Regions from separate parts of the Crenobacter cavernae genome, predicted to be linked through region 1. Evidence: riboswitches for the same ligand, from Rfam matches in the RefSeq annotation. Region 1 holds a riboswitch; the other holds the start of a gene.
What was found. A riboswitch is a leader RNA that binds a small molecule or an ion and turns the genes downstream of it on or off. The one in region 1 is predicted to bind glycine.

Region 1 (15,329 bases):
CAGGACCTGAGCGACAGGCTCAAGTCTGCAGCCGGCCCTGCGGCGTGCACGCCTCGAGGTCGTCGAGGAAGACGCGCAGGATGGGCGGGATGGTCGTGCCGCGCCGCGTGATGGCGGTGAACGGCCACATCAGGCCGAAGCGCTGCGGCTCGAGCCGGCGCATCTCGCCGCTCGCGACCCAGCGCTCGGCGTAGTGCACCGGCAGGAAACCGACGTAGGCCCCGGACAGGATCAGGATGGCCTGCGCCTCGACGTTGTCGACCGTCGCGGCCGCCTTGGCGGCGCCGATCAGCTGCAGGTCGCGCTGCTGCAGATAGCCGCGCGCGACGATACGGCTCGCCGCCAGCGTGTCGAACAGCTCGGCGTCGGTAGCCGGGCTCTCGTAGAGCGGGTGGAGACGGCTGCAGAACAGGCCGTCCGACTCCTGGTACAGCAGCGAATAGGCGAGGCCGGGCACCCGCATCGGGAAGTGCCCGATCGCCACGTGCAGGCGGCCGTCGAGCACGCGCTCCTCGAGCTCAGCCGGCGTGCCGATATACACGTCCAGATGCACGTCGTGCCCGCGCGCGACGAAGCGCTGCGTCGCGCGCGGCAGCGGAGACTCCGGATCGGTGATGGTGTTGTCGATGATGCCGAGGTAGAGCCGGCCTGTGATGCGCTCCTTCAAGAGGTCGGTATCCATGCAGAAGGTCTCTACCGCCATCAGCAGGCGCTGCGTCGCCTCGTAGGTCGCCTGGCCGTGCTCGGTCAACCTGAAGCCGCCGCGGCCGCGGTCGCACAGCTTCACGCCGAGCCGGGTTTCCAGGCTGGTCATCTGTTCGCTGATCGTCGACTGCCCGACGTTCAGCGCCGCCTGCGCGGCGGAAAAGCCGCCGCACTTGACGATGGTGACGAAGACCCTGAGCAGTTTCAGGTCGACGTCGTGAAGCTGCATCATCGTTCGCCTCCTCTTCCCGAATACTTCGGAAATTCCGATTTATGCATCTGATGATTAGCATTTTCCCAATGCAAATCCTCGCCCATATTCACGTCAAAGCCGATCGCAATCAAGCGGCGCTTTATCGTAGAAAACCCTGATGGGAGAGATGCAAGATGGAAAAAAACGGATACGAAACGGGCCGCCTCGACCTGCCCTTCGTCGGGCACTGCACCTTCGCCAAGTCGCCGGTCTGCCTCGACTGGAACCGCATCGACGCCGACGTCGCCATCCTCGGCGCACCGAACGACATGGGCACCCAGTGGCGCTCGGGCGCGCGCTTCGGTCCGCGCGGCATCCGCGAGGCGTCGACGCTGTTCTCGTTCGGCCACTCGGGCGCCTACGACCACGAAGACGACACGACCTATTTGACGCGCGAGCAGGTGAGCATGGTCGACGTCGGCGACGCCGACATCGTCCACACCGATATGGCCAAGAGCAACGCCAACATCGAGTTCGCGGTGCGCAAGATCCTCGAATCGGGCGCGATGCCGGTGGTGCTCGGCGGCGACCACTCGATCCACGCGCCGGTGATCAAGGCCTACGAAGGGCACGGCCCGATCCACATCGTGCACTTCGACGCCCACCTGGACTTCGTCGACGAGCGCCACGGCGTGCGCTACGGCCACGGCAACCCGCTGCGCCGCGCATCCGAGATGGACCACATCGGCGGCATGACGCAGCTCGGCATCCGCAACGTCTCGTCGTCGAACCGCGACGACTACGACGCCGCGCGCGACGCCGGCTCGCACATCCTGTCTGTGCGCGACGTGCGCCGCCTCGGCACCGACGGCGTGCTCGCGCTCATTCCGGAAGGCGTGCCCTACTACATCACCATCGACATCGACGGCTTCGACCCGTCGATCGCGCCGGGCACCGGCACGCCGAGCCACGGCGGCTTCCAGTACTACGAAGTGCTGGAAATCATCCAGGCCTTGTCCAAGCGCAGCCGCGGCAACATCGTCGGCATGGACCTCGTCGAGGTCGCGCCCGCCTACGACCAGGCAGACGTGACCTCGATCCTCGCGGCGCAGCTGTTGATGAACAGCCTCGGCTTCATCTTCCACGACCGTGCTCAGGCCAAGGCGGGACGCTAAGCCTCCCCCGGACGTTCACTACCCATTCAGACAGAGCCCGCCGCCAAGATGCGGGCGTCAGAAACAGAGGAAAGATCATGGATACAGTCGTACAGCAATACCTGGAACGATACGGCGTGTCGGAGGCGACGCGACGCTTCCTCGCCAAGCCGCAGAAGATGTTCATCGGCGGCCGATGGCTGGAAAGCGGCGACGGCCAGTTCTTCGACTCGGTCGAACCGTCGACCGAAGGCGTCATCACGCGTATCCCGGCCGGCACGGTCGACGACCTCGACCATGCGGTCGCGGCCGCGCGCGCCCAGTTCGACGGCGGGCAGTGGCGACGCCTGAAGCCGCTGGAGCGCGAGCGCCTGCTGCATCGCCTCGCCGACCTGATAGAGGCGAACGCCATCGAGTTGGCCGAGCTCGAAGCCATCGACATGGGCAAGTCGGTCGCCTCTGCGCGCGACGTCGACATCCAGGGCACGGTCGACACCTTCCGCTACTTCGCCGGCTGGGCGTCCAAGCTGCACGGCCGCACCGTCGAGCCGTCGCTGCCGGGCAACTATCTGGCCTACACGCGCAAGGAGCCGATCGGCGTGGTCGGCGCGATCGTGCCGTGGAACTTCCCGCTGCAGACGATGGCGTGGAAGCTCGCCGCCGCGCTCGCGGTCGGCTGCACCACCGTCGTCAAGCCGGCCGAGCTGACCTCGCTGTCGACGCTGCGCTTCGCCGAGCTGGTGCAAGAAGCCGGCATCCCCGACGGCGTGGTCAACATCGTCACCGGGCGCGGCAGCGTGGTCGGCGCGGCGATGGCCACCCATCCTGGCATCGACAAGCTGACCTTCACCGGCTCGACCCCGGTCGGCCGCAACGTTGGCCGAGCCGCGCTCGACAGCATCAAGCGCGTCACGCTCGAGTTGGGCGGCAAGTCGCCGGTGCTGGTGCTCGACGACGCCGACCTTGCGGCCGCCGCGCGCGCGGTGGCCAACGGCGTATTCTTCAATTCGGGACAGGTGTGCGACGCCGGCACCCGCGCCTACGTGCACCGCAGCGTGTACGACGCCTTCCTCGACGAGCTGATCGCCTACACCGCCACGCTGAAGATCGCCCCAGGCCTGGATCCGGACTGCTTCATCAGCCCGCTGGTATCGGCGCTGCAGAAGGACCGCGTCGTCTCCTACATCGACACTGGCCGGCGTGAGGGAGCCGAGCTCGTCCACGGCGGCCACGCGCTGCAAGGGCCGGGCTACTACGTCGAGCCGACCATCTTCGCCCACTGCCGCAACGACATGAACATCGTCCGCGAGGAGATCTTCGGCCCGGTGCTGGTGACCGCCCCGTTCGACGATATCGACGACGCGCTGGCGCAGGCGAACGATTCGCCGTTTGGCCTGGCCGCCGCGATCTACTCCAACGACCTCGGCCGAGTGCACGGCCTGATCCCGCGCCTTCACGCCGGCTCGGTCTACGTGAACGCGCACAGCACGATAGACCCGGCGATGCCGTTCGGCGGCTTCAAGGAGTCCGGCTTCGGCAAGGACCTCGGCCCGGAACAGCTCGATCACCTGATGGAGACCAAGGCCGTGTGGATCACGCTGCCCTGACAAAGAGGCGGGTACACCGCCCACGGGCAAGCGCATGACAAGACGGACGTTGGCCGAGCCTGGCTCGGCCAACCTTGCCGTCGCGGGCGGCGCGAGATGCGCGCACCTGACGGCACGACAAAGGATACAGAGGAGAAACCGATGAAATCGGGTACGCACACTACGCCTGCGTCTCAGGGACAAGGCGGGCTGGAAATCGAAGGCCATTCGATCGACTTCATTCCGGAACACGAGAGGACCGACAAGCTGTCGACGCAAGGTCCGTTCTGGTTTGTCGGCAACTTCACCTTCTTCACTATGACGATCGGCTTCGTCGGACCGAGCGTGGGCCTGAGTTCGCTGTGGACCACGATCGCCGGCACGCTCGGCATCATGTTCGGCACGCTGTTCATGGCCTTCCACGGCTCGCAGGGGCCTCACCTGGGCCTGCCGCAAATGATCCAGTCGCGCGCGCAGTTCGGCTACCGCGGCGTGGTGCTGGTGCTGCTGGCGACGCTGTTCGTGTTCGCAGGCTTCAACATCGTCAACCTGGTGCTGATGATGCAGGGGCTCAACACGCTGTTCGCGTGGGGACCGATGCAGGTCGGACTGGCGGTGACGGTGCCGGCGACGATCCTCGCCATCCTCGGCCACGACTGGATGCACAAGACCTTCAAGTGGTCGCTGTTCCTGTCGCTGCCGCTGTACGGCATCGTGACGCTGGCGGTGCTGATGGGCTGGATCCAGGACGCGCCTCCGGTGGCCAACGCGCCCGCCACGGCTGCACTGGGTTTCACCTGGATCGGTTTCATCACCCAGTTCGCCGCCGGCGCCAGCTACAACATCGCCTACGCGCCCTACGTGTCGGACTACTCGCGCTATCTGCCGAAGAACACCTCGAGCGGCAAGCTGATCGCGGCCGTCTTCCTCGGCGCCTCGCTGTCCGGCGCGTGGATGATCGCCGTCGGCGGCTGGCTGGGCGAACACCTGCACGCCACCGACGTGCTGGTCGCGCTCCACAGCGTAGGCGCCAGCGTCGCACCGCAACTGGGCACGGTGGTCGTGGCCGTCACCATCATCGCCTTCCTGCCGGTCATCGCGATGAACATCTACAGCGCCAAGCTGACGGCGATCACCGGCGTGGACTCGTTCCGCAAGGTCAAGCCGACGCCCAAGGTGCGCGTCTGGGCCATCCTGTTCGTGGTCTTCCTGCAGCTGGGCGTGGCGATGAGCATCTACACCTCCGGTTCGGGCCTGTCGGTGCTGAACATCTACCTGGTGGTGATGCTGTACTTCCTGGTGCCGTGGACCGCCGTCAACCTGACCGACTACTTCTTCGTGCGCAAGGGCCGCTACGCCATCCCGCACTTCTTCCTGCCGCACGACAACCTCTACGGCCACTGGGGCTGCCGCGGCCTGCTCGCCTACCTGATCGGCTTTGTCACGATGATCCCGTTCTTCACCATCTTCAACGGCCCCAAGGAAGTCTACGTCGGCCCGCTGGCGCGGATGATCGGCAGCGTCGACCTGGCCTGGCTGGTCGGCCTGGTCGTCTCGGGCCTCGCCTACTACCTCTTGTGCCTGACGCTCGACCTCAAGAAGGAAGAAGAGCTCATCCGCCACATCGAAAAGACCACCCCCCAATACACCACGGGAGAAGGCTGGTAAGCGGCCCCGGGCCGCGCCATCCACGGAGAGAAGAATCATGGCAAACGAATTCGACTACATCATCGTCGGCGCCGGTTCCGCCGGCTGCGTGCTGGCCAACCGCCTGACCGAGGACGCGAACGTCTCGGTGCTGGTGCTGGAATTCGGCGGCAGCGACAAGAGCGTCATCATCCAGATGCCGAGCGCGTTCTCGCTGCCGATGAACACCAAGAAGTTCAACTGGCGCTACGAAACCACCCCCGAGCCGCACCTCGACAACCGGCGCCTGCACTGCCCGCGCGGCAAGGTGCTCGGCGGCTCCTCGTCGATCAACGGCCTGGTCTACATCCGCGGCCACGCCTACGACTTCGACGAGTGGGAAGAACTGGGCGCGAAGGGCTGGGGCTACCGCAACTGCCTGCCGTATTTCAAGCGCGCCGAGAGCTACAAGTTCGGCGGCGACGACTACCGCGGCGCCGACGGCCCCCTGAGCACCAACAACGGCAACAATATGCAGAACCCGTTGTATGGCGCCTGGGTGGAAGCCGGCGCAGAGGCCGGCTACATCAAGACCGAGGACTGCAACGGCCACATGCAGGAAGGCTTCGGTGCGATGCACATGACGGTCAAGAACGGCGTGCGCTGGTCCACCGCCAACGCCTATCTGCGCCCGGCGATGCGGCGGCCGAACCTGACCGTCGTCACCCACGCGATGACGCGGCAGATCATCCTGGAAGGCAAGCGCGCGGTCGGCGTCGTCTACGACCAGGGCGGCGTCACCCATACCGTGCGCTGCCGGCGCGAGGTGCTGGTGTCGTCCGGCCCGATCGGCTCGCCGCACCTGTTGCAGCGCTCGGGCATCGGCCCGGCCGAGGTGCTCAAGAAGGCCGGCATCGCCGTCAAGCACGACCTGCCCGGCGTCGGCGAGAACCTGCAGGACCACTCGGAAATCTACATCCAGTACGAATGCAAGGAGCCGGTCACGCTGAACGGCAAGATGGGGCTGTTCGGCAAGATGATGATCGGCCTGCGCTGGCTGCTGTTCAAGGACGGCCTGGGCGCCAGCAACCACTTCGAGGCGGGCGGCTTCATCCGCTCTGAGGTCGGCCTGCGCTGGCCGGACATCCAGTTCCACTTCCTGCCCGCGGCGATGCGCTACGATGGCGACAAGCCGTTCAAGGGCCACGGCTTCATGGTGCTGACCGGGCCGAACAAGCCCAAGAGCCGCGGCCACGTGCGCGCGCTGTCGGCCGACCCCTACGTCCATCCCGAGATCCGCTTCAACTATCTAGAGAGCGAGGAGGATCGCGAGGGCTTCCGCCGCTGTGTGCGGCTGACGCGCGAGATCATCGGCCAGCCGGCGATGGACCGCTACCGCGGCGTCGAGCTGGCGCCGGGGCCTCAGGTTCAGACCGACGACGAGATCGACGCCTTCGTGCGCGCCAACATGGAAAGCACCATGCACCCGTGCGGCTCGTGCCGCATGGGCGAGGACGACATGGCGGTGGTCGATTCGGAACTGCGCGTACGCGGCATAGCCGGGCTGCGCGTGATCGACTCGTCGGTGTTCCCGACCGAGCCGAACGGCAACCTGAACGCGCCGACCATCATGTTGGCCGAGCGCGCCGCCGACCTGGTGCGCGGCAGGCCGCCGCTGCTGCCGTCCGACGCGCCGGTCGGCCTGGCCGCGAACTGGGAGACGCAGCAGCGCAGCCACTCGCCCCGGCGCAAGGTCGCGGCCTGAGGCCGCGAGATGGCCGGGCGCAAGCCCGGCTTTTTTGCGTCCGGCCCCGACCCCAATGGCGCCGGCGCGGCCTCGGCCAACGTCGAGGCTCGAACGCCCGGCCACGAAAAAGCCCCGCCTGAACGGCGGGGCTGCGTGTTGCATGTGTGAAGATGGGAGCGACTCAGCGGCTCTCGGTCTGCAGGCGCGGCTCGGCCGTCTTGCGGTGCATGCCCGTGCCGTAGTAGACCGCGATCAGCAGTACGAGCCAGCCCGGGCCGACGATCAGCGCGACGCGGGTGTCCGGGAAGTAGGTCATCACGCCGATCACAAGCGCGAGGAAGGCCAGCGCGATATACGAGCCGTACGGGAAGAGAGGCATCTTGCTCGGCAGCTCGGCCAGCTCGGCGGCGCTCAGCGTCTTGCGGAAGTTCATCTGCGCCAACAGGATGACCGCCCAGGTCCAGATCGCGCCGAAGGTCGCGATGGCGGTGAACCAGGTGAACACCTCTTCCGGCGCGACGTAGTTGAGCGCGACGCCGATCAAGAGCAGCACGCACGACACCAGCACCGCGGCGTTCGGCACGCCGTTTTTGCCGAGCTTCGCGAACAGCGGATGCGCCTGAGACTGTTCGGACAGATTGAACAGCATGCGGCCGGTGCTGAAGATGCCGCTGTTGCACGACGACAGCGCCGCGGTCAGCACGACGAAGTTGATCAGGCCGGCGGCGGCCGGGATGCCCATCTTCTCGAAGGTCATCACGAACGGGCTGCCCTTGGCGCCGATCTCGTTCCACGGATAGATCGACAGGATCACGAACAGCGCGCCGATATAGAAAATCAAAATCCGCCAGAATACCGAGTCGACCGCGCGCGCGAGCGTTTTCTTCGGGTTCTTCGCTTCGCCGGCGGTCAGGCCGATCATCTCTACGCCCAGATAGGCGAACATCACCATCGGCAGCGCCATCAGCACGCCTTCGAAGCCCTTGGGCATGAAGCCGCCGTGGCTGAACAGGTTGGCGATGCCCAGCGCTTGCCCGTCGTTGGCGAGTCCGAAGAAGATCATCCCGCCGCCCGACACGATCATCAGCACGATGGTGACGATCTTGATCAGCGCGAACCAGAACTCGAACTCACCGTAGGCCTTGACCGCGATGAAGTTGACCGAGCCCATGATCACCAGCGCCGACAGCGCCCAGATCCACGGCGGCACGTCCGGGTACCACATCCCCATATAGACGCCGACCGCGGTGATCTCGGCCATGCAGGTGACGATCCACATGAACCAGTAGGTCCAGCCGGTCAGATAGCCGGTCAGCGGGCCAATATAGTCCTTAGCGTAGCGGCTGAACGAGCCGGCGACCGGGTTATGGATCGCCATCTCGCCGAGCGCGCGCATGATCAGGAAGATGGCGAAGCCGCCGAGCGCGTACGAGATCATGATCGCCGGGCCGGCGAGCTTGATCGCCTTGGCCGAGCCGAGGAACAGGCCGACGCCGATCGCGGCGCCGAGCGCCATCAGGTTGATGTGCCTCTCTTCGAGGCCGCGGTGTAAGGTTTCTTGTTGCGGTGTTTGCTGCATGATTTCTCCCACCCCGGGGCAGCCCTCTGTCGGGGACGCTGTCGGGGGCTTTCTCCAGAAGATGCACGGACCGGACCGCCGGATGAGCGGGCCGGATGAAAGGTCGGGTGGCCTTGTGGGCCGGCGCGACCTGATGGAGTGCGCTAGCGTGACGTGTTCATGGCAAGACTCCTCAGACGGGGGCGAGACGCCGCCGGACGGCGGCCGAGACCGGCCGGGTTCCTGCAGTCGGTCGACGGCAGGCCCTGGCCGATGCGCATGCCCCCTCTGTCCGTTTGCCTGAGAGATTGACGGCGCCGACTCTCGTCGGCGCCTTTCCTTCGGCGAGGCCTACGGGTTGTGCGACGACGTCCCGCGGCCTACTCTCCAGAGTGCCCATCAACGCAACGGTCCTTTTGCCTGAGAGTTTCTGGGGCGATACCCCTTCGGCGCCGCCATTCAAGGCGATCTCTCCCGCTGCGTTCGCTAGGCTGATCGCACTCTAGGAAGCGACGTGCGTTCGCGTCAATCGGCGCCGGCACCGTCTTTATTTTGTGCTTCGCAGCAAAAACAAGCGTTTCAAAATCCAGTTTCCCACGCCGCGACTGAATATTTTCTCGTCATCACCGTTATTGCACCGCAATAGCCGTTTTCAAACACGCGGGTTCCCCCTTGTCTTTTCGCCGAATCATTATGTCGCCCTTTTTTCACACCCCGCCGAAATCCCCGCCTGACGGGCGTTTCCGTCCCCGGTAAAACCCTTAATCATTTACCCTCTGCGCGATTTTTATATTTCTTTCGGGCCCCGATTTTTTACGACTTGGCCGGTTGACATTCAAAAACCGATTAATTAAATTGCCAATCAGCTTATGTGACGCAGCGGGAGAGATCGCCTTGAATGGCGGCGCCGAAGGGGTATCGCCCCAGAAACTCTCAGGCAAAAGGACTGCCGCGTCGACGAGCTCTCTGGAGAGAAGGCACCGAGGCCGTCCATCGTGGACACGCCAGGCCCGGTCGCCTCGCCGAAGGAAGGCGATGGGTCTCACCCCGTCACCGTAATCTCTCAGGCAAACGGACAGAGGGGGCGCCAACCGACGTCAAGTCAAGTGCGCGCCCGCGTTCCGGATGCCCTTCCCCGCATTCGCCCGCTCCGTCTTCTTGACCGTGACGTCGGATTCATCCGCACTTCACCCGTCAGGAGAGAGACATGAGCGACATCAAATTCACCGAATCCCACGAATGGCTGCGCAGCGAGGCTGACGGCACCGCGACCGTCGGCATCACCGGCTTCGCGCAGGAACAGCTCGGCGACATCGTATTCGTGCAGCTGCCGAAGGTCGGCGAGCGTTTCGCCGCCGGCGACGAGGCGGCGACGATCGAATCGGTGAAGGCCGCCGGCGAGATCAAGATCCCGGTCGCCGGCACCATCGTCGAGGTGAACGCCGCGCTCGAAGGCGAGCCGTCTCTCGTCAACGACGCACCGCTTTCTGACGGCTGGTTCTTCAAGGTCAAGCTCGACGACGCAGAGGAGCTTGCCGGTCTCCTGACCGAAACCGCCTACCAGCAACTGGTCGGCGACCTCGCCTGATCCCGGGAGACCGCCATGAGCCAGCAACCCTACGCCGCACTGACCGAGCGCGAACTGTTCCAGCGCCGCCACATCGGCCCCGATACAAGCGAAAAAGAAGCGATGTTGGCCGAGCTTGACGTCGCGTCGGTCGACGAACTGATGAACCAGGTCGTGCCAGCAAGCATCCGCCTCGCCAAGCCGCTCGACCTGCCGGAAGGCTGCACCGAAGCCGAGGCGCTGACGCGCCTGGCCAAGATCGCCGGGCGCAACAAGGTGTTCAAGTCCTTCATCGGCATGGGCTACTACGATACCCACACGCCGCCGGTGATCCTGCGCAACGTGTTCGAAAACCCGGCGTGGTACACCGCGTACACGCCGTACCAGCCGGAGATCTCGCAGGGCCGGCTCGAGGCGCTGCTGAACTTCCAGACCATGGTCACCGACCTGACCGGCCTTCAGATCGCCAACGCGTCGATGCTCGACGAGGCGACCGCCGCGGCCGAGGCGATGACCTTCTGCCAGCGCCTGTCCAAGTCGAAGAGCAAGGTGTTCTTCGTCGCGCGCGACTGTCACCCGCAGACCATAGAAGTCATCCGCACCCGCGCCGAACCGCTGGGCATCGAGGTCGTCGTCGGCGACCCGCGCCGCGACCTCGCCGGCTTCGAAGCCTTCGGCGTGCTGCTCCAGTATCCGGGCTCGCACGGCGACCTGATCGACTACCGCTCCGTCACCGAGACCGCGCACGCCAACGGCGCGCTGGTCGTCGTCGCCGCCGACCTGCTGGCGCTGACGCTGTTGACCCCGCCGGGCGAATTCGGCGCCGACGTCGCGGTCGGCACCACGCAACGCTTCGGCGTGCCGATAGGCTTCGGCGGCCCGCACGCCGGTTACTTCGCGACGCGCGACGAGTTCAAGCGCACGATGCCGGGTCGCCTCGTCGGCGTATCGGTCGACAGCCATGGAAGACAAGCACTGCGCCTGGCGATGCAGACGCGCGAGCAGCACATCCGCCGCGAAAAGGCGACCAGCAACATCTGCACGGCGCAGGCCTTGCTCGCGATCATCGCCGGCCTCTACGCCGCCTACCACGGGCCGGAAGGGCTGAAGACGATCGCGCGCCGCGTGCACCGGCTGACCGCGACCTTGGCCGAGGGCCTGCGCCGCCTCGGCTTCAGCGTGCCGACCGAATCCTTCTTCGACACCGTCACCGTCGACACCGGCAAGCACACCGCGGTGCTGCACTCGCTCGCGCGTGCGCACTCTATCAACCTGCGCCAGGTCGACGGCACCCGCGTCGGCGTCTCTTTTGACGAGACGACCACCGCCGACGACGTGCAGGCGCTGTGGTCGATCTTCGCGATGGGCAATACGACGCCGTCGTTTGCCGAGGTCGAGGCGAGCGTGTCCGACGCGATTCCCGCGCAACTCGCGCGCAGCGGCGACTTCCTGACCCACCCGGTGTTCCATCTCTACCGCTCGGAAACCGAGATGCTGCGCTACCTGCGCCGTCTCGCAGACAAGGACCTCGCGCTCGATAGGACGATGATCCCGCTCGGTTCGTGCACGATGAAGCTGAACGCGACGACCGAGATGATCCCGGTGACCTGGCCCGAGTTCGGCAGGCTGCACCCGTTCGCGCCGCTCGAGCAGACCGCCGGCTATCGCGAACTGACGCGTGAACTCGAGGCGATGCTGTGCGCGGTGACCGGCTACGACGCGGTGTCGCTGCAGCCTAACGCCGGTTCGCAGGGCGAATACGCCGGCCTGCTCGCGATCCGCGCCTACCACGCCAGCCGCGGCGAGTCGCAGCGCGACGTCTGCCTGATCCCGTCGTCGGCGCACGGCACCAACCCGGCTTCCGCGCAGATGGTGAACATGAAGGTGGTCGTCGTCGCTTGCGACGACGCCGGTAACGTCGACGTCGAAGACCTCAAGGCCAAGGCCGAGCAGCACAGCGACAGGCTCGCCGCGATCATGATCACCTACCCGTCGACGCACGGCGTGTTCGAGGAGCGCGTGCGCGAGGTGTGCGACGTGGTCCACGCGCACGGCGGCCAGGTCTACATCGACGGCGCCAACATGAACGCGCTGGTGGGCCTCGCCCAACCCGGCCAGTTCGGCGGCGACGTGTCGCACCTGAACCTGCACAAGACCTTCTGCATCCCGCACGGCGGCGGCGGCCCGGGCGTCGGCCCGATCGGCGTGAAGTCGCATTTGGCGCCGTTCCTGCCCGGCCACAAGGCCGGCGAGTTGTCCGGCGGCGGCGCGGTGTCGGCCGCGCCGTTCGGCAGCGCGAGCATCCTGCCGATCACCTGGACCTATATCACGCTGATGGGCGCTCAAGGGCTCAAGCGCGCGACCGAGACGGCGATCCTCAACGCCAACTACATCGCCGCCAAGCTCGCGCCGCACTACCCGATCCTCTATAGCGGGCCTAACGGCCGCGTCGCGCACGAGTGCATCGTCGACCTCAGGCCAATCAAGGACGCGACCGGCATCTCCGGCGAGGATGTTGCCAAGCGGCTGATCGACTTCGGCTTCCACGCGCCGACGATGTCGTTCCCGGTCGCCGGCACCCTGATGATCGAACCGACCGAGTCGGAATCGAAGGTCGAGATCGACCGCTTCATCGAGGCGATGGTGACGATCCGCGACGAGATCCGCGCGATCGAACAGGGAGCGCTCGATAGAGACGACAACCCGCTGAAACACGCGCCGCATACCGCGGCCGCGCTGGTAGGCGAGTGGGGCCATTCCTATTCGAGAGAGCAGGCGGTGTTCCCGCGCGGGCTCGAGCGCGACCACGGCACCAAGTACTGGCCGCCGGTAGGCCGCGTCGACAACGTCTACGGCGACAGGAATCTTGTCTGCAGCTGCCCGCCGCTGTCGGCCTACGAAGACTGAAAACGCGCCAGGCTCGGCCAACCTTTTACCATCCCCAAGGTTGGCCGAGCCCGGGCCGCATCCCCACAAAGGAGAGAAGAATGTTCAATAAAGACATGCAGATCGCCGGTTTCGACGACGCGCTGTGGCAGGCGATGGAAGGCGAACGCCTGCGCCAGGAAGACCACATCGAGCTGATCGCGTCGGAAAACTACGCGAGCCCGCGCGTGATCCAGGCGCAGGGTTCGGTGCTGACCAACAAGTACGCCGAGGGCTACCCGAGCAAGCGCTACTACGGCGGCTGCGAACATGTAGACGTGGTAGAGCAGCTCGCTATAGACCGCGCCAAGCAACTGTTCGGCGCCGACTACGCGAACGTGCAGCCTCATTCCGGAAGCCAGGCCAACGCCGCCGTCTACATGGCGCTGATCCAGCCGCACGACGTGGTGCTCGGCATGAGCCTCGCGCACGGCGGCCACCTGACCCACGGCGCGTCGGTCAACTTCTCGGGCAAGATTTATAAAGCGGTCCAGTACGGCATCGACAAGGCCGGCCTGATCGACTACGAAGAGGTCGAAAAACTCGCGCTCGAACACCAGCCGAAGCTGATCGTCGCCGGCTTCTCGGCCTATTCGCGTGTGATCGACTGGGCGCGCTTCCGCGCGATCGCCGACAAGGTCGGCGCCTACCTGCTCGTCGACATGGCGCACGTCGCCGGCCTCGTCGCCGCGGGCCTCTACCCTAACCCGCTGCCGTTCGCCGACGTGGTGACCACCACCACGCACAAGACGCTGCGCGGCCCGCGCGGCGGCCTGATCCTCGCGAAGTCCAACCCCGAGATCGAGAAGAAGCTGAACTCTATCGTCTTCCCAGGCATCCAGGGCGGCCCGCTGATGCACGTGATCGCCGCCAAGGCCGTCGCGTTCCAGGAGGCGCTGCAGCCCGGGTTCAAGGCGTACCAGCAGCAGGTGATCGCCAACGCGCGCGCGATGGCGGCGGTATTTCTCGAGCGCGGTTATGACATCGTGTCGGGCGGCACCGACAACCACCTGTTCCTGCTGTCGCTGATCCGCCAGGGGCTTACCGGCAAGGCGGCCGACGCCGCGCTCGGCGCCGCGCACATCACCGTCAACAAGAACGCGGTGCCTGACGACCCGCAATCGCCGTTCGTGACGAGCGGCATCCGCATCGGCACGCCGGCGGCGACCACGCGCGGCTTCAAGGAACCGGAAGTGCGCGCGATCGCCGGCTGGATCTGCGACATCCTCGCCGATATAGAAAATCCGGAAGTCATCGCGCGGGTGCGCCGCCAGGTCGCCGAGCTGTGCGCGGCCTTCCCAGTGTACGGCAAGTAAACGTAAGGAGGCGCGCATCATGGCCATCAGCGTATTTGATTTGTTCAAGATCGGGATCGGGCCGTCGAGCTCGCATACCGTCGGGCCGATGCGCGCCGCCGCGCGCTTCGCGCGAGGGTTGGCCGAGCACGGCCTGCTCGAGAAAACGGCCGCGGTGAAGTCCGAGCTGTTCGGCTCGCTCGGCGCGACCGGGCGCGGCCACGGCTCCGACGTCGCGGTGCTCTTGGGGCTGGAGGGCGAGGAGCCGGACACGGTAGACACCGACAGCGTCGAACCAAGAGTCGCGGCGATCCGCGCGGCCGGCGAGATGAAGCTGCTCGGCAGACATCGCATCGTGTTCAGGGAAAAGGAACACCTGATCCTCTACCGCCGCGAGACGCTGCCCTTTCACCCTAACGGCATGCGCTTCACCGCGCTCGACGCGGACGGCGAGGAGTTGGCGAGCAAGGTCTACTACTCGGTAGGCGGCGGTTTCGTCGTCAACGAGGAGGCGGCCGGCGCCGACCGCATCGTGCCCGATTCGACTTCTCTGCCCTACCCGTTCAAGTCGGGCAAGGCGCTGCTCGAACAGTGCGAGCAGCACGGGCTGTCGATCAGCCAGCTGATGCTCGAAAACGAGAAGGTGTGGCGCACCGAAGCCGAGATCCGCGCCGGGCTGCTCGCGATCTGGGACGTGATGCAGGCCTGCGTGCGCCGTGGTTCCGAGCGCGAGGGCATCATGCCGGGCGGCCTGAAGGTCAAGCGCCGGGCGGCCGAGCTGTATAGAAAGTTATCCAGCCAGCCCGAAGCCGCGCTGCGCGACCCGCTGACCATCCTCGACTGGATCAGCTTCTACGCGCTCGCGGTCAACGAGGAGAACGCCACCGGCGGCCGCGTCGTCACCGCGCCGACCAACGGCGCGGCCGGCATCATCCCGGCGGTGCTGCACTACTACACCCGCTTCGTCCCGACC
Region 2 (15,329 bases), 190 kb from region 1:
CGAGGCCGACCCGGCCAAGCCCCGGTATCTGCTCACCAAGACCGGCGTCGGCTACCGGCTGGCCGCCGACTGATTCCCCCTGCCATTTTTGACTTTGTCTTAAGGCCGACGCATAAAACAATCAGCGTCGGCCTTCGCCATCTGTCATGAACATCGTCAGACCGCCAGTCCCGAAGACCGCCCGCCTCCCTCTGACGACCCCATCCCGTCAGCACCGACCAAGGAGAAATCCATGCGGGTGCGTTCCCTGTTTCTCGTGCTGCTGTCTGCCTACGCCACTTACGGCGTCGCCGCCCCGCCTGCCTCGCTCGCCAAACCCGAAGGCCGGCTCGACCTCATCGCGTGGCCCGGCTATATCGAACGCGGCGAGACCGACAAGAACTACGACTGGGTGACGCCTTTCGAGAAGGCGACCGGCTGCAAGGTCAACGTCAAGACCGCAGCGACGTCGGACGAGATGGTCAGCCTGATGAACCAGGGCGGCTACGACCTCGTCACTGCGTCGGGCGACGCGAGTCTCAGGCTGATCCACGGCAAGAAGGTGCAGGAGATCAACATCAAGCTCGTGCCGAGTTGGAAGTCGCTCGACCCGAGGCTGACCGACGCGCCATGGCACACGGTAGGCGGCAAGCACTACGGCGTCCCCTACCAGTGGGGGCCGAACGTGCTGATGTACAACACCAAGATCTTCAAGACGCCGCCGACGTCCTGGGCGGTGGTGTTCGAGCCGCAGACCTTTCCTGACGGCAAGCCGAACAAGGGCCGCATCCAGGCCTACGACGGGCCGATCTATATCGCCGACGCCGCGCTCTATCTATCCAAGAAGAACCCGGCGCTCGGGATCAAGGACCCGTACGAACTCAATGAGCAGCAGTACGCCGAGGTGCTCAAGGTCCTGCGCCAGCAATACCGGCTCAAGCATCGCTACTGGCACGACGTCACCGTGCAGATGAACGACTTCAAGAACGAGGGCGTCGTCGCTTCGAGCGCCTGGGGCTACCAGGTCAACGCGCTGAAGGCCGAGAAGCAGCCGATCGCGTCGGTGATCCCGAAGGAAGGTTCCACCGGCTGGGCAGACACGACGATGCTGCATACCGACGCCAAACATCCGGTCTGCGCGTACAAGTGGATGGAATATTCGCTGAACACGAAGCTGCAGTCGTCGCTCGCCGAGTGGTTCGGCTCCAACCCGGTGGTGCCCAACGCGTGCCAGCAAAAAGCCCCGAGTGGCAGCGACTTCTGCCAGACCAACGGCTTTGCGCGCTTCGCGCAGGTGCGCTTCTGGAAGACGCCGCAGGCCAAGTGCGCGACGCAGGGTCGCTGCGTGCCGTACAGCGTCTGGACGCGCGACTACATCGCGATCATGGGCGGTAAATAGGGACGCGTTATCGGCCCCTTGCTTTAGGGAGGGCAGCATGCCGGCTGCGGTGGAATTCATCGATGCCTGCCGTCACTACGGGCCGGTGCGCGCGGTCGACGGGCTCGACCTCGCGATCGAGGAAGGCGAATTCTTCTCGCTGCTCGGCCCGTCCGGCTCGGGCAAGACCACCTGTCTCAGGCTGATCGCCGGCTTCGAACTGCCGACGCGCGGCCGCGTGCTGATCCACGGCGAAGACGCCAGCCGCAAGCCCCCGTATCAGCGCGACGTGAACACCGTGTTCCAGGACTACGCGCTGTTCCCCTTCATGACCGTGCTCGAGAACGTAGGCTACGGCCTCAGGGTCAAGGGCGTCGCGCGACACGAGCGCGAACGCCAGGCGCGCGACGCGCTCGACATGGTCGCGCTCGCCGACTACGGCGGCCGCAAGCCCGGCCAGCTCTCGGGCGGCCAGCGCCAGCGCGTCGCGCTGGCGCGCGCGCTCGTGAACCGGCCACGCGTGCTGCTGCTCGACGAGCCTCTCGGTGCGCTCGACTTGAAGCTGCGTGAGCAGATGCAGGTCGAATTGAAACGCCTGCAGAAAAAGCTAGCCATCACCTTCGTCTTCGTCACCCACGACCAGGGCGAGGCGCTGTCGATGTCCGACCGCGTCGCGGTGTTCGCCGACGGACGACTCGAACAGGTCGACACGCCGCAGGCGCTGTACGCTCGCCCGGCGTCGCGCTTCGTCGCCGACTTCGTCGGCACCAGCAACGTGATCGACCCCACGTTGGCCGAGCGCCTCGCCGGCCGCGCGCAGGCGTTCTCGATCCGCCCGGAACGGGTGACGCTGGCGCACGCGCTGTCGGACGGCGAAGGACAGATCCTCGTCGCCGGCACGCTGATCGACGTTCAGTTCCTCGGCGCGCAGCAGCGTTTCGAGGTCGAGGTCGAAGACGGCACGCGGCTGACCGCGCTGCTGCCCGCCGACGATGGCCCGGCTCGCGCCGAACCGGGCGAGGCGGTCACGCTGTCGTGGCCCGCGTCGGCGATCCACTGGCTGGAACGTTAGCGATGGCGACACTACAGACAAGCTCGGCCAACCCTCAAAGCGCGGCGCGGCGCGTCTCCACGCTGCTCTACCGGCACGACACGTTGCTTCTCCTCTTGCTGCTCGCGCCGCCGCTCGCGTGGTTCGGCATCGTCTACCTCGGTTCGCTCGCGACCTTACTGATCCAGAGCGTCTACACCTTCGACGACTTCACGATGGCGGTGACGCGCGACGTCACCTTCGCCAACTACCGCCATCTCGTCGATGCGGCCAACCTCGACATCGTACTGAGAACGCTCGCGATGGCGGCGGCGGTGACGATCGCTTCCGCCTTCATCGCCTTTCCGATCGCCTACTACATGGCGCGCTACGCGCGCGGCGCCGAGAAGGCCTTCTTCTATATCGCGGTGATGCTGCCGATGTGGGCGAGCTATCTCGTCAAGGTCTACGCGTGGACGGTGGTGCTCGCCAAGGGCGGCATCGCGTGGTGGTTCGTCGAACGGCTTGGGCTCGCCGGTTTTGTAGAGGCTTTGCTGACGCTGCCCTACGTCGGCGGCAGCACGCTTGCCACGTCGCACTCCGGCCGCTTCCTGGTGTTCACCTATATCTGGCTGCCGTTCATGATCCTGCCTATCCAGGCGGCGCTCGAACGCGTACCGGCCAGCCTGATCGCCGCGTCGGCCGACCTCGGCGCGACGCCGCTGCAGACCTTCCGCCTCGTGATCCTGCCGATGGCCTTTCCCGGCGTCGTCGCCGGCTCGATCTTCACCTTCTCGCTGACGCTAGGCGACTACATCATCCCGCAGATCATCGGTCCGTCCGGCCTCTTCATCGGCACCATGGTCTATACGATGCAGGGCACGGTCGGCAACATTCCGCTCGCCGCCGCGTTCACCGTCGTGCCCATCGTGCTGATCGCGGTGTATCTGGCGATCGCGCGCCGGCTGGGAGCCTTCGATGCGCTCTGACAGCGACCGCGCACCGTGGACCTTGCGGATCGCCGCCTACGCCGGGCTCGCCTTCCTGCACTTTCCTATCGTCGTGATCCTGCTCTACGCATTCAACACCGAACGGAGCGCGTTCTCTTTCCCCTTGCAGGGCTTCACGCTCGCCTGGTTCGCCGAGGCCGCCGCGCGCGACGACGTGTTCGACGCGCTGGCGCTGTCGGCGCGCGTCGCGGCGGTCGCGACCCTCGTCGCGCTCCTGCTCGGCAGCATGGCGGCCGGCGCCTTGTACCGGAAATCCTTCCCCGGCAAGGACTCGATCACGCTGCTCTTGATCCTGCCGATCGCGCTGCCCGGCATCATCACCGGCATCGCGCTGTTGTCGGCGTTCAGGTTGGCCGAGGTCAACCCCAACTTCTGGACCATCGTCACCGGCCACGCGACCTTCTGCGTCGTCATCGTCTACAACAACGTGATCGCGCGCTTAAGGCGTCTGCCGCATTCGCAGCTCGAGGCGTCGATGGACCTCGGCGCCGACGGCTGGCAGACGCTGCTTCTGGTCGTGCTGCCCAACCTCGCGACCGCGCTCTTGGCCGGCGGCATGCTCGCATTCGCGCTGTCCTTCGACGAGATCATCGTCACCACCTTCACCGCCGGCCACGAGAAGACGCTGCCGATCTGGCTGTTGAACCAGCTCGGCCGGCCGCGCGACGTGCCGGTCACCAACGTCGTCGCGCTGATGGTGATGCTCATGACCGCCCTGCCCATCCTCGCCGCGTGGCGCCTGACGCGCGAGACCGGCGACGAGAAATAGCCGCCCCCACGGAGAGAACCATGAAACTGCCGAACGCGATGTTGATCGATGGCCACCTCGTCGCCGGCGACGGCGACGCCTACCCGGTGCTCGACCCGGCGACCGGCGCGACCTTGGCCGAGCTCAACGAAGCGAGCGCCGCGCAGCTGTCCGCCGCGGTCGCCGCCGCCGACGCCGCGTTCGACGCCTGGCGCGCGACGCCGCCGAAGGACCGCGCCGCGCGGCTGTTGCAGCTGGCCGACCGCATCGAGGCCAACGGCGAAAGGTTGGCCGAGCTCGAGGCGAAGAACTGCGGCAAGCCGTACGCGGCGGCGCTGGCCGACGAGATCCCCGCCATCGCCGACGTGTTCCGCTACTTCGCCGGCGCCTGCCGCTGCCTGCCCGGTTCGGCCGCCGGTGAATACCTCGCCGGCCACACCAGCCTGATCCGCCGCGACGCGATCGGCGTCGTCGCGGCTATCGCGCCGTGGAACTACCCCTTGATGATGGCCGCGTGGAAGCTCGCGCCGGCGCTCGCCGCCGGCAACACCGTCGTGATCAAGCCGTCGGAAATCACGCCATTGACGACGCTGCTGCTTGGCGAATGGTTGGCCGAGCTCTTTCCCAGGGGCGTGGTCAACGTCGTCGTCGGGCGCGGCGAGAGCGTCGGCCAACCCTTGATCAACGACGTGCGCGTGCGGATGCTCTCGATCACCGGCAGCCCGGCGACCGGGCGCAAGGTGATCGAGGCGGCGGTCGCGACGATGAAGCGCACCCACCTGGAACTCGGCGGCAAGGCACCGGTGATCGTCTACGACGACGCCGACCTTGCGGCCGTGATCGAGGCCATCCGCGCCTTCGGCTACTACAATGCCGGCCAGGACTGCACCGCCGCCTGCCGCGTGTACGCGCACAGCAAGATCTACGACCGTTTCGTCGCCGACCTCGCGTCGGCGGTATCGAAGATCAAGGTCGGCGCGCAGCACGACGAGGACGTCGAGATGGGGCCGCTGGTCAGCGACGAACATCGCGCGCGCGTCGCCGGCTTCGTCGAACGCGCCGTCGCGCAGCCGCATATCGAGGCGGTCGCCGGCGGCGCGCCGCTGTCCGGCCCCGGCTTCTTCTTTGCGCCGACGGTGCTCGCCGGCGCGCACCAGCACGACGAGGTCGTAAGGCGCGAGGTGTTCGGCCCGGTGGTCAGCGTGACGCGATTCGGCGACGAAGACGATGTCGTCGCGTGGGCCAACGACTCGGACTACGGCCTCGCGTCCAGCGTGTGGACCTCCGACATCGGCCGCGCGATGGATGCCGCCGCGCGGCTACAGTACGGCTGCACCTGGGTCAACACGCACTTCATGCTGGTGTCCGAGATGCCGCACGGCGGCCTCAAGCAGTCGGGCTACGGCAAGGACCTGTCTCTGTACGGGCTCGAGGACTACACCGTCGCGCGCCACGTGATGATCAAGCACGGTTGACGCTTTCATCGCCAAGGCCGGCTCGGCCAACGTCGAGAGACAAAAAAACGGCGCCCCGCGGGGCGCCGTCTGCTTGGCAAGCTCGGACTAGGCTTACACGTAAGCGTCGGTGCCCGGGCAGCTGCACACGAGGTTGCGGTCGCCGTACACGTCGTCGATGCGGTTCACCGACGGCCAGAACTTGTTGTCGAACACGTAGGGCAGCGGGAACAAAGCTTCGTCGCGGCTGTACGGGCGGTCCCAATCGCCGGCGATATCGGCCTTGCTGTGCGGCGCGTTCCTCAGCGGGTTGTTGTCCGCCGGCCACACGCCGTCCTGCACCTTACGCACCTCTTCGCGGATCGCGATCATCGCGGCGATGAAGCGGTCGAGCTCCATCTTCGATTCGGACTCGGTCGGCTCGATCATCAAGGTGCCTGCGACCGGGAAGCTCATCGTCGGCGCGTGGAAGCCGTAGTCCATCAGGCGCTTGGCGATGTCGACCTCGGTGACGCCGGACTCCGCCTTCAGCGGCCTGAGGTCGATGATGCACTCGTGCGCGACGCGGCCGTTCTTGCCCGTATAGAGCACCGGGTAGTGGTCCGACAGCTTCTTGGTGACGTAGTTGGCGTTGAGCAAGGCCGCTTCGGTCGCCTCCTTCATGCCGTCGGCACCCATCATCGCGATGTACATGTATGAGATCGGCAGGATGGACGCCGAGCCGAACGGTGCGGCCGACACCGCGCCCTGGCCGGGCTGCGAGCCCGGCACGTCGAACACGACGTGGTTGGCCATGAACGGCGCCAAATGGGATTTGAGCCCGATCGGGCCCATGCCCGGGCCGCCGCCGCCGTGCGGGATGCAGAAGGTCTTGTGCAGGTTCATGTGGCTGACGTCGGCGCCGATGTCGGCCGGACGGGTCAGGCCGACCTGCGCGTTCAGGTTCGCGCCGTCCATGTAGACCTGGCCGCCGTGGCCGTGCACCAGTTCGCAGATCTCGCGCACCGCTTCCTCGAACACGCCGTGCGTCGACGGGTAGGTCAGCATCAGCGCGGCCAGATCGTCGGCGTGCGCCTCGGTCTTTTCCTTCAGGTCCTCGACGTCGATGTTGCCGTTCTCGTCGCAGTCGACGACGACCACCTTCATGCCCATCATCTGCGCGGTCGCCGGGTTGGTGCCGTGCGCCGAGCGCGGAATCAGGCAGATGTCGCGCTGACCCTGGCCGCGCGCGGCGTGGTAGCGGCGGATCGCCATCAGACCGGCGTACTCGCCCTGCGCGCCCGAGTTCGGCTGCATCGAGATCGCGTCGAAGCCGGTGATCGCCTTCAGTTGCTCGGCCAGGCCTTCGATCATCTCGAGGTAACCGGCAACCTGGTCGCGCGGCGCGAACGGGTGGATCTCGGAGAATTCCGGCCAGGTGATCGGGATCATCTCGGAGGTGGCGTTCAGCTTCATCGTGCAGCTGCCGAGCGAGATCATCGAGTGGTTCAGCGCGAGGTCCTTGTTCTCGAGCTGTTTCAGATACCGCAGCATCTCGTGCTCGCTGTGGTGCGTGTTGAACACCGAGTGCGTCAGGTAGGCGGTCTCGCGGCGCAGCGACGCGGGGATCGCGTCCTGCGTCTCGGCGTCGAGCGCGTCGACGTTGGCCGAGCGGCCGGTGAAGAGCTCGATGAGGCGGGAAAGGTCTTCGACGCTGGCGGCCTCGTGGAAGGCGACGCCGAGCACGCTGCCGTCGACGCGGCGCAGGTTGTAGCCGGCCGCGAGCGCGTCGGCGTACACCTTGTCGGCCTTGGCGCCGAGCTTGACCTGCACGGTGTCGAAGAAGCGCGTCGCCACCAGCTTGAAGCCGGCGGCCTGCACCGCGTGCGCGAAGATCGCGGCGAGGCGGTGGATGCGCGTCGCGATGCGCTTGATGCCTTCCTGGCCGTGGTAGACGGTGTAGAAGCCGGCGATGTTGGCCAGCAGAACCTGCGAGGTACAGATGTTGGAGTTGGCCTTCTCGCGGCGGATGTGCTGTTCGCGCGTCTGCAGCGCCATGCGCAGCGCCGGCTTGCCGCGGGTGTCGACCGACACGCCGATGATGCGGCCCGGCGCGGCGCGTTTCATGTCGTCGCGGAAGGCGAAGTAGGCGGCGTGCGGGCCGCCGAAGCCCATCGGCACGCCGAAGCGCTGCGTGTTGCCGACGGCGACGTCGGCGCCCAGCTCGCCGGGCGACTTCACCAGCGCCAGCGCCATCAGGTCGGCAGCGACGACGGCGATGCCGCCCTTCGCCTTCACCGCCCCGATGTGCGGGGTCAGGTCGATCAGCTCGCCGGTTTCGCCCGGGTACTGGAACAGCGCGCCGAAGTAGTCGCCGTTGCCGGCTTCTTCCGGGTGGCCCTGCACGAGTTCGTAGCCGAAGTATTCGGCGCGGGTCTTGAGCACGTCGAGCGTCTGCGGCAGCACGCGCTCATCGACGAAGAAGACATTGCCCTTCACCTTGGACACGCGGCGCGCGAGCGCCATGCCCTCGGCGGCGGCGGTCGCCTCGTCGAGCAGCGACGCGTTCGCCAGCTCCAGCCCGGTGAAGTCGGTCACCATCTGCTGGTAGTTCAAGAGCGCCTCGAGGCGGCCCTGCGCGATCTCGGCCTGGTACGGCGTGTACGCGGTGTACCAGCCCGGGTTCTCGAGCACGTTGCGCAGGATGACGGTCGGCGTCAGCGTCGGGTAGTAGCCGAGGCCGATGAACGACTTGTTGACGGTGTTCTTGCTCGCGACGGCCTTGAGGCTCGCGAGCGCCTCGGCTTCCGGCACGGCGTCCGGCAGCGCGAGCTTCTTGCCGAAGCGGATGTCGGCGGGGACGGTCTGGTCGATCAGTTCGGCCATCGACGCGACGTTAAGCTCGGCCAACATCGCGCGGGTGTCGGCGGCGTCGATGCCGATGTGGCGGGAGACGAATTCGTTGCGGTTGAACAGTTGGGTGAGCGACATGATTCTTCTACCGTTTTTCGCGGGACAAAAAAGCCCTGCACATGGCAGGGCTGATACGGCTGACTTAGGCGCCGACTTCTTGCGCGTACGCGTCGGCGGTCATCAGACCGTCGAGGTCGGCGGCGTCGCTCGGCTTGACCTTGAAGAACCAGGCTTCACCGTACGGGTCGCTGTTGGCCAGCTCCGGGTTGGCCTCGAGCGCGGCATTCACTTCGACGATTTCGCCGGCGATCGGCGCATACACGTCGGACGCGGCCTTCACCGACTCGACGACGCCGGCCTGTTCGCCTTCGGCGTAGGTCCTGCCGGCCTGCGGCAGTTCGACGAACACCACGTCGCCCAGCAGTTCCTGGGCGTGGTCGGTGATGCCTACGGTCACGGTGCCGTCGGCTTCCAGGCGCAGCCACTCGTGGCTGGCTACGTATTTGAGGTCGGCCGGGATTTGGCTCATGAGTTGTTCTCCTGTCGATTCAATTCGGTGTCCCACGCGGGGGCGGCAGTCGCCCAGCATGGGCTATTTTATTCGAATACGCGTTTGCCGTTGCGCACGAAGGGCAGTTTCACCACGCGCGCGCCGACGAGCTGGCCGCGGATGTCGACCTGTGCGGCGTCGGCCGTGGCGGCCGGCACGCGGGCGATCGCGACCGAGAATTTCAGCGTCGGCGAGAAGGTGCCGCTGGTGATCACGCCGTCGCCCGCTTCGGTTGCGACCTTCATGCCTTCGCGCAGCACGCCCTTGCCCTCGAGCACCAGGCCGACCTGCTTCATCGCGATGCCGGCGGCCTTCTCTGCTTCGAGCGCCTTGCGGCCGATGAAGTCGCGCTCTTCGGGCGCCCACGCGACGGTCCAGCCCATGCCGGCTTGCAGCGGGCTGACGGTCTCGTCCATATCGTGGCCGTAGAGGTTCATGCCGGCCTCCAGGCGCAGCGTGTCGCGTGCGCCAAGTCCGCACGGCACGACGCCGGCCTCGGCCAACCTTTTAAAGAAGGCCGGTGCGTCTGCGGCCGGCAGCATGACTTCGAGGCCGTCTTCACCGGTATAGCCGGTGCGCGCGACGAACCAGTCGCCGAACGGCAGCGCCGAAAACGGCTTGAGCGCGGTCACCGCGTCGGCCCAGTCGGGCGGCAGCACCGACAGCGCCTTGGAAATGGCATTCGGGCCCTGCACCGCGATCATCGCGAGTTCGTCGCGCACGGTGAGCACGACGTCGCGGCCTTCGGATTGCTGCTGCATCCACGCGAGGTCCTTGTCGCGGGTGGCGGCGTTGACCACCATGCGGAAGCCCCAGGCGGTGCGGTAGGTGATCAGGTCGTCGATGACGCCGCCCTGCTCGTTGAGCATGGCCGAATAGAGCGCCTTGTTGGCTTCCCTGAGGCGGGCGACGTCGTTAGCCAAGAGATGACGCAGCCAGGGTTCGGCGTCGGAGCCTGTGATGTCGAGCACGACCATGTGCGAGACGTCGAACATCCCCGCGTCGGCGCGCACCGCTTCGTGCTCTTTCAGCTGCGAGCCGTAGTGGATGGGCATGTCCCAGCCGGCGAAATCGACCATCTTGGCGGAAAATTCGCGGTGGGTGGCGTTGAGGGGAGTGCGTTGGATGGCGACGGTCATGGGTGTCCTCGAGGTGTTCAAAACCTGAAAAACACACCCCTCTGTCCCGTCACCTGAGATTTTCCGGACCGTTTATAACGGTGCCGTTAGCCCCTTCGGTGGGCGCTCGAAGCGCCGCTCTCCAGAGTTGATGGGCAAGCGACGCCTGCCCGACACATGCAGTCCTTTTGCCTGAGCGATTGCGGGTGCGCTTGCGCCTTCGGCGGCAGCGGGAGTCTGGGGAAGACCGCTGCTCTCTCCTGCATGATGCTGCGATTATCGACGGCGGCCGCGACGCTTGGCAAGGCTGGAAAACCAGCGGCGAGCCTTTCCAAGGGTAAGCCCTAGAGGGGGAACCTTAAGTCCCGACCTTGGCCAAGGCTTCGGACCTTCAGGCAACGGTCACCGGCCCGGCGCCGACGCGCGCCAGGTCCCAGTTCGCGCGCGCCCAGTCCCAGAGCTCGGCCAACGTTGCGCAGCCGGCGGGCGGCGCGTGCTTGAGGCGGGCGAGCGCCTGGCGCAATTCGGCGGCGGCGTGGTCCGCGGTTATCGCCGGCGCGAGCGTCTGCTTCGAGAGCTTCTCGCCGGCGGCGTTGACCATCACCGGCAGGTGGCAGTAGGCGGGCGTAGGCACATCGAGTGTGCGCTGCAGCACGATCTGGCGCGGCGTCGACACCAGCAAATCGGCGCCGCGCACCACGTGGGTGACGCCCTGCAACGCATCGTCGACGACGACCGCAAGCTGGTAGGCCCAGAAACCGTCGGCGCGCAGCAGCACGAAGTCGCCGACGTCGCTCGCGACGTCCTGGCGGATCTCGCCCTGCAAGGCATCCGTGAAAGCGACCTCGCCGCAGGGCACCCTCAGCCGCCAGGCGCGCGCCTTGCCGCCCGCCGGCAGGCCGGGCCGGCAGGTGCCGGCATAGACGAAACCCTCGACACCTCGCCGGGCGATTTCGGCCAGCTGCTTGCGCGTGCAGGCGCAAGGGTAGGCGCTGCCCGCGGCAATGAGCGCATCGAGCGCATCGCGGTAGTAATGATGACGGCGGCTCTGGTATTCAACTTCGCCGTCCCACTCGAAACCGAACGCCTCCAGCGTATGCAGGATGGACGCTGCCGCGCCGGGCGTCTCGCGCGGCGGGTCGAGATCCTCCATCCTGAGCAGCCACTCGCCGCCGCGCCCGCGCGCCTCGAGGTAGCTGCCGACGGCGGTGGTCAGCGATCCGGCGTGCAACAGCCCGGTCGGGCTGGGGGCGAAACGGCCGCGGTAGCGATGGGCGGGACAAGATGCCTTGTCTAGACTGAAGAACATACGAGAGAAGCTTGGCTAGAATGCCGAGCAGTGGCGTCGATCATTCTGAAAGTAAAGAGGACAGAAGCAATGGCCTACGTTGTAACCGAAGCCTGCATCAAGTGCAAATACACCGATTGCGTCGAGGTCTGCCCGGTGGACTGCTTCTATGAGGGGCCGAACTTCCTGGTGATCCACCCGGACGAGTGCATCGACTGCACGCTGTGCGTCGCCGAATGCCCGGCCGAGGCGATTTTCGCCGAGGAAGACGTGCCGGCCGACCAACAGGCGTTCATCGCGCTGAACGCCGACCTCGCCAAGATCTGGCCGGTGATCGTGACGCGGAAAGACCCGCTGCCCGATCACGAAGACTGGATCTCGGTGAAAGACAAGCTGCAATACCTGGAAAAGGATGCTTGATTCGTTCCGGCGGTCACCATCGGTGATCGCGCTTCGCGCGAGGACATAGGGCCGACGCCGGCCGGCGCTGCGCGGCGTCCCGCCGCCTAAGCCGCCACTCGCGGCCCCGACCGCGGAATCTCGCCCCGGAGGCCTCTTCCCAGCCGGGGCTAGACGACGAACAGCTCCACTTCCCCTCCCGCGTCTCCGCCGCCGAGCGTACGGTGATAGCGCACCTCTTCGGCCACCACGCCGGGCAGCTTGTCCGGCAGGATGCGCTTGACCATCACCTTGCCGTTGCTCGAGAAGAAGTAGACCTTGCGCGCGCTGTCGCCCAAGAGATCCTCGGCGACAACGGGGATCTGCTCGCGCGCGAGATAGTCGCACACGAAACGGGCGTTGAGTTCGCCGACGTTCAACTTGTCCATCCCTTCGAGCACCGCACCGGCGCCGAACACCTTGGCCTCGATCCGCTGCCGCTCGGCGCCGAGCTTGAGCATGTCGTTGATCAGCAACGCCATCGCGTGCACGCCGAAGCGCGCCAACATCAGTGCATTGCCTTCGCGTCCCGAGGTGTCGGGCAGCATGAAGTGGTTCATGCCTGACACGCCGGACACCGGGTCGCGCAGGCACGCCGCGACGCAGGAACCGAGCACCGTCACCAACAGCACGCCGGGACGCGTCGCCAGATACTCCCCGGGCAGAAGCTTGACCGCCTGGCGCTGGAAGTGACGTTCGAAATAGGGGTGGCCAGCCGAAAGCGCGCTCATTGCAAGCCCCTTCAAGTGCCGCGCGAAACGCGCAGGCAATCGACCAGGCGCGGCGCGATGCGCTCGAGCGGCAGGATCTCGTCGACACCGCCGGCGGCGACCGCTTCCTTCGGCATGCCGTACACCACGCAACTTGCCTCGTCCTGCGCAAGGTTGTATGCGCCGGCCTCCTTCAGGCAGCGCATGCCCTGCGCGCCGTCGCGTCCCATGCCGGTCAGGATCACGCCGAGTACGCGCCCCGGCGGCAGCTCGGCTGCCGAGCGGAACAGCACGTCGACCGCGGGCCGATGGCGGTTGACCGGCTCGGTCCGCTCGAGCGCGGTGACGAGGCCCGACGCGAGCTTTTTGACGCGCAGGTGCGAATGCCCCGGCGCGATGTAGACGGTGCCGCCACGCAGCGGCTCGCCGTCCTCGGCCTCCTTGACGGCAAGCGTACAGGCGCCGTCGAGCCGCTGCGCGAAGCTGTGGGTAAAGCCTTCGGGCATGTGCTGGACGACCAGGATCGGCGGCATACCGGCCGGCAGGGCCTCGAGCAGCGCCTTCAAGGCCTCGGTGCCGCCGGTCGACGCGCCGATGCAGATCAGGCGATCCTGGCGCAAGGCCCCGCTATTCACGGACACGGCCGGCGGCGTGCGCGGCGCGAAGCGGCGCGGTTCGGCGAGGCGGGCCGCCGCCACCGCACGGATCTTGTCGCGGATCTCGTCGGCGTAATCGTTCATCGCACGCGCGATGTCGACCGTCGGCTTGGCGAGGAAGTCGACCGCGCCGAACTCCAGCGCCTTGAAAGTGGTGTCTGAACCGCTCTGCGTCAGCGACGAGATCATCAACACCGGTGTCGGCTTGAGCCGCATCAGGCGGCGCAGGAACTCGAGGCCGTCCATGCGCGGCATCTCGACGTCGAGCGTGATCACGTCCGGGCTCGTTTCGCGGATGCGCTCGCGCGCGATCAGCGGGTCGGCCGCGGTCGCGACGACCTTCATGCCGGGGTCGGCGTCGATGATGACGGTCAAGAGGCTGCGGATCAGCGCCGAATCGTCGACTACCACCACGCGTATCACATTGGCCATCGTCGTTTTCAGTTTCCGGTGGGCCCGGCGAGGCGGTAGCTGGTGCGTCCCACCGGCACGAACGCCTGCGTCAGGTGCTGGATGTTTTCCGAATGCCCGAGGAACAACAGCCCGTCCGGTGCCAGGTGCGCGGCCAGCCGCTCGAGGATGGCAGCCTGCGTCGGTTTGTCGAAATAGATCATCACGTTGCGGCAGAAGATCGCGTCGTAGCGCCCCATCGCGGGCCAGTCGGCGGCGACGAGGTTGATCTGGAAGAAGTGCACCAGCGCGGCGAGTTCGCGCTTGATGCGCGCCAGGCCCTGCTGGCGTCCGACGCCCTTCATGAAGAAACGCTGCCGGCGTGTCGGCGGCAGCGCGTCGATCCTGTCCAGCGGGTAGACGCCGCGCGCAGCGGTCTCGAGCATCTGCGTATCAATGTCCGACGCCCACACCTCGTGTCGGTGCTCGGCCAACGTTTCAGTGAGCACCATCGCCGCCGAATACGCCTCTTCGCCGCTCGAACTCGCCGCACTCCATACGCGGTAAGGTTGGCCGAGCCGCGCGTGGCGCGCGGCGTGCTCAGCCAACATGTCGAAGTGGTGCGGTTCGCGGAAGAAGGCGGTCAGGTTGGTCGTCAGCGCGTTGACGAAGACCTGCCATTCGGCGCTTTGCGGCGCCGCGGCAAGATCGTCGAGGTAGTCGCTGAAGCGGGACAGCCCGAGCGTACGCAGGCGTTTGGCGAGCCTGGCGTACACCATATGGTTCTTCGCTTCGTTCAGCACGATCCCGGCGTGCTGGTAGGCCAGTTCACGCACGCGACGAAAGTCGGCGTGCGTGAACTTCAGGTCGCGCTCGAGTACCACGCTGTCGGCATCGCTCACTCTCGGCTCCCGCTCAGAACTCTTCCCATTCGCCTTCCTGCTGGCCGTGGCCGTTCAGCTTGCCGAGCACCGCCGGCTTCGGCGCATGCTGGCGTGCCGGACCGTGACCGAGCGCATGGGATTGCGGCAGATGGCGGCCGGGCTGGCCTGGTGCGAGCCTTGCCGCGCCCGGCTGCGCGGCGCGACGCACGCTGCCGCCCTCTTCCAGCCGGAAGATCGCCACCGCGTCGGCGAGGTTGTGCGCCTGTTCCTCGAGCGATTCGGCGGCGGCGGCAGCCTGTTCGACCAGTGCCGCGTTCTTTTGCGTGTTCTCGTCCATCTGGCTGACGGTGAGGTTCACCTGCTCGATGCCGGCGCTCTGCTCGGTCGACGCGGCCGAGATCTCGCTCATGATGTCGGTCACGCGGCGGATCGAGCCGACGATCTCTTCCATCGTGTGGCCGGCGTCGTCGACCAGGCGCGTGCCCGACTCGACCTTGTCGACCGAGTCGCCGATCAGCGACTTGATCTCCTTGGCCGCCGCCGCCGAGCGCTGCGCGAGGTTACGCACTTCGCTGGCGACCACGGCGAAGCCGCGTCCCTGTTCGCCGGCACGCGCCGCCTCCACTGCAGCATTCAGCGCAAGGATGTTGGTCTGGAACGCGATGCCGTCGATCACGCTGATGATGTCGACGATCTTCTTCGCGCTGGCGTTGATCTCGTTCATCGTCGACACCACCTCGCCGACGACCTCGCCGCCGCGGCTGGCGATGTCCGACGCGCCGATCGCCAGCTGGTTGGCCTTCT

Region 2: linked by a shared signal. The riboswitch ahead of gcvT (glycine cleavage system aminomethyltransferase GcvT) and the one ahead of DWG20_RS08610 (amino acid permease) in region 1 are both predicted to bind glycine.

The regions. Positions count from the first base shown of each region.
Region 1 covers NZ_CP031337.1:1,771,555-1,786,883, reverse strand. Annotated here, with positions in the region: gene DWG20_RS08640 (LysR family transcriptional regulator) at 1-10, shown strand, start outside; gene DWG20_RS08635 (LysR family transcriptional regulator) at 20-937, opposite strand; gene speB (agmatinase) at 1,093-2,073, shown strand; gene DWG20_RS08625 (aldehyde dehydrogenase family protein) at 2,151-3,659, shown strand; gene DWG20_RS08620 (purine-cytosine permease family protein) at 3,801-5,306, shown strand; gene betA (choline dehydrogenase) at 5,344-7,029, shown strand; gene DWG20_RS08610 (amino acid permease) at 7,193-8,590, opposite strand; glycine riboswitch at 8,968-9,056, opposite strand; glycine riboswitch at 9,440-9,528, shown strand; gene gcvH (glycine cleavage system protein GcvH) at 9,777-10,157, shown strand; gene gcvP (aminomethyl-transferring glycine dehydrogenase) at 10,173-13,043, shown strand; gene glyA (serine hydroxymethyltransferase) at 13,124-14,377, shown strand; gene DWG20_RS08590 (L-serine ammonia-lyase) at 14,397-15,329, shown strand, end outside.
Region 2 covers NZ_CP031337.1:1,966,403-1,981,731, reverse strand. Annotated here, with positions in the region: gene kdpE (two-component system response regulator KdpE) at 1-73, shown strand, start outside; gene DWG20_RS09635 (ABC transporter substrate-binding protein) at 233-1,378, shown strand; gene DWG20_RS09630 (ABC transporter ATP-binding protein) at 1,416-2,429, shown strand; gene DWG20_RS09625 (ABC transporter permease) at 2,432-3,376, shown strand; gene DWG20_RS09620 (ABC transporter permease) at 3,366-4,166, shown strand; gene DWG20_RS09615 (gamma-aminobutyraldehyde dehydrogenase) at 4,187-5,620, shown strand; gene gcvP (aminomethyl-transferring glycine dehydrogenase) at 5,714-8,569, opposite strand; gene gcvH (glycine cleavage system protein GcvH) at 8,634-9,020, opposite strand; gene gcvT (glycine cleavage system aminomethyltransferase GcvT) at 9,089-10,180, opposite strand; glycine riboswitch at 10,212-10,315, opposite strand; glycine riboswitch at 10,330-10,432, opposite strand; gene gluQRS (tRNA glutamyl-Q(34) synthetase GluQRS) at 10,551-11,468, opposite strand; gene fdxA (ferredoxin FdxA) at 11,538-11,867, shown strand; gene cheD (chemoreceptor glutamine deamidase CheD) at 12,017-12,616, opposite strand; gene DWG20_RS09580 (protein-glutamate methylesterase/protein-glutamine glutaminase) at 12,628-13,683, opposite strand; gene DWG20_RS09575 (CheR family methyltransferase) at 13,692-14,543, opposite strand; gene DWG20_RS16635 (methyl-accepting chemotaxis protein) at 14,557-15,329, opposite strand, start outside.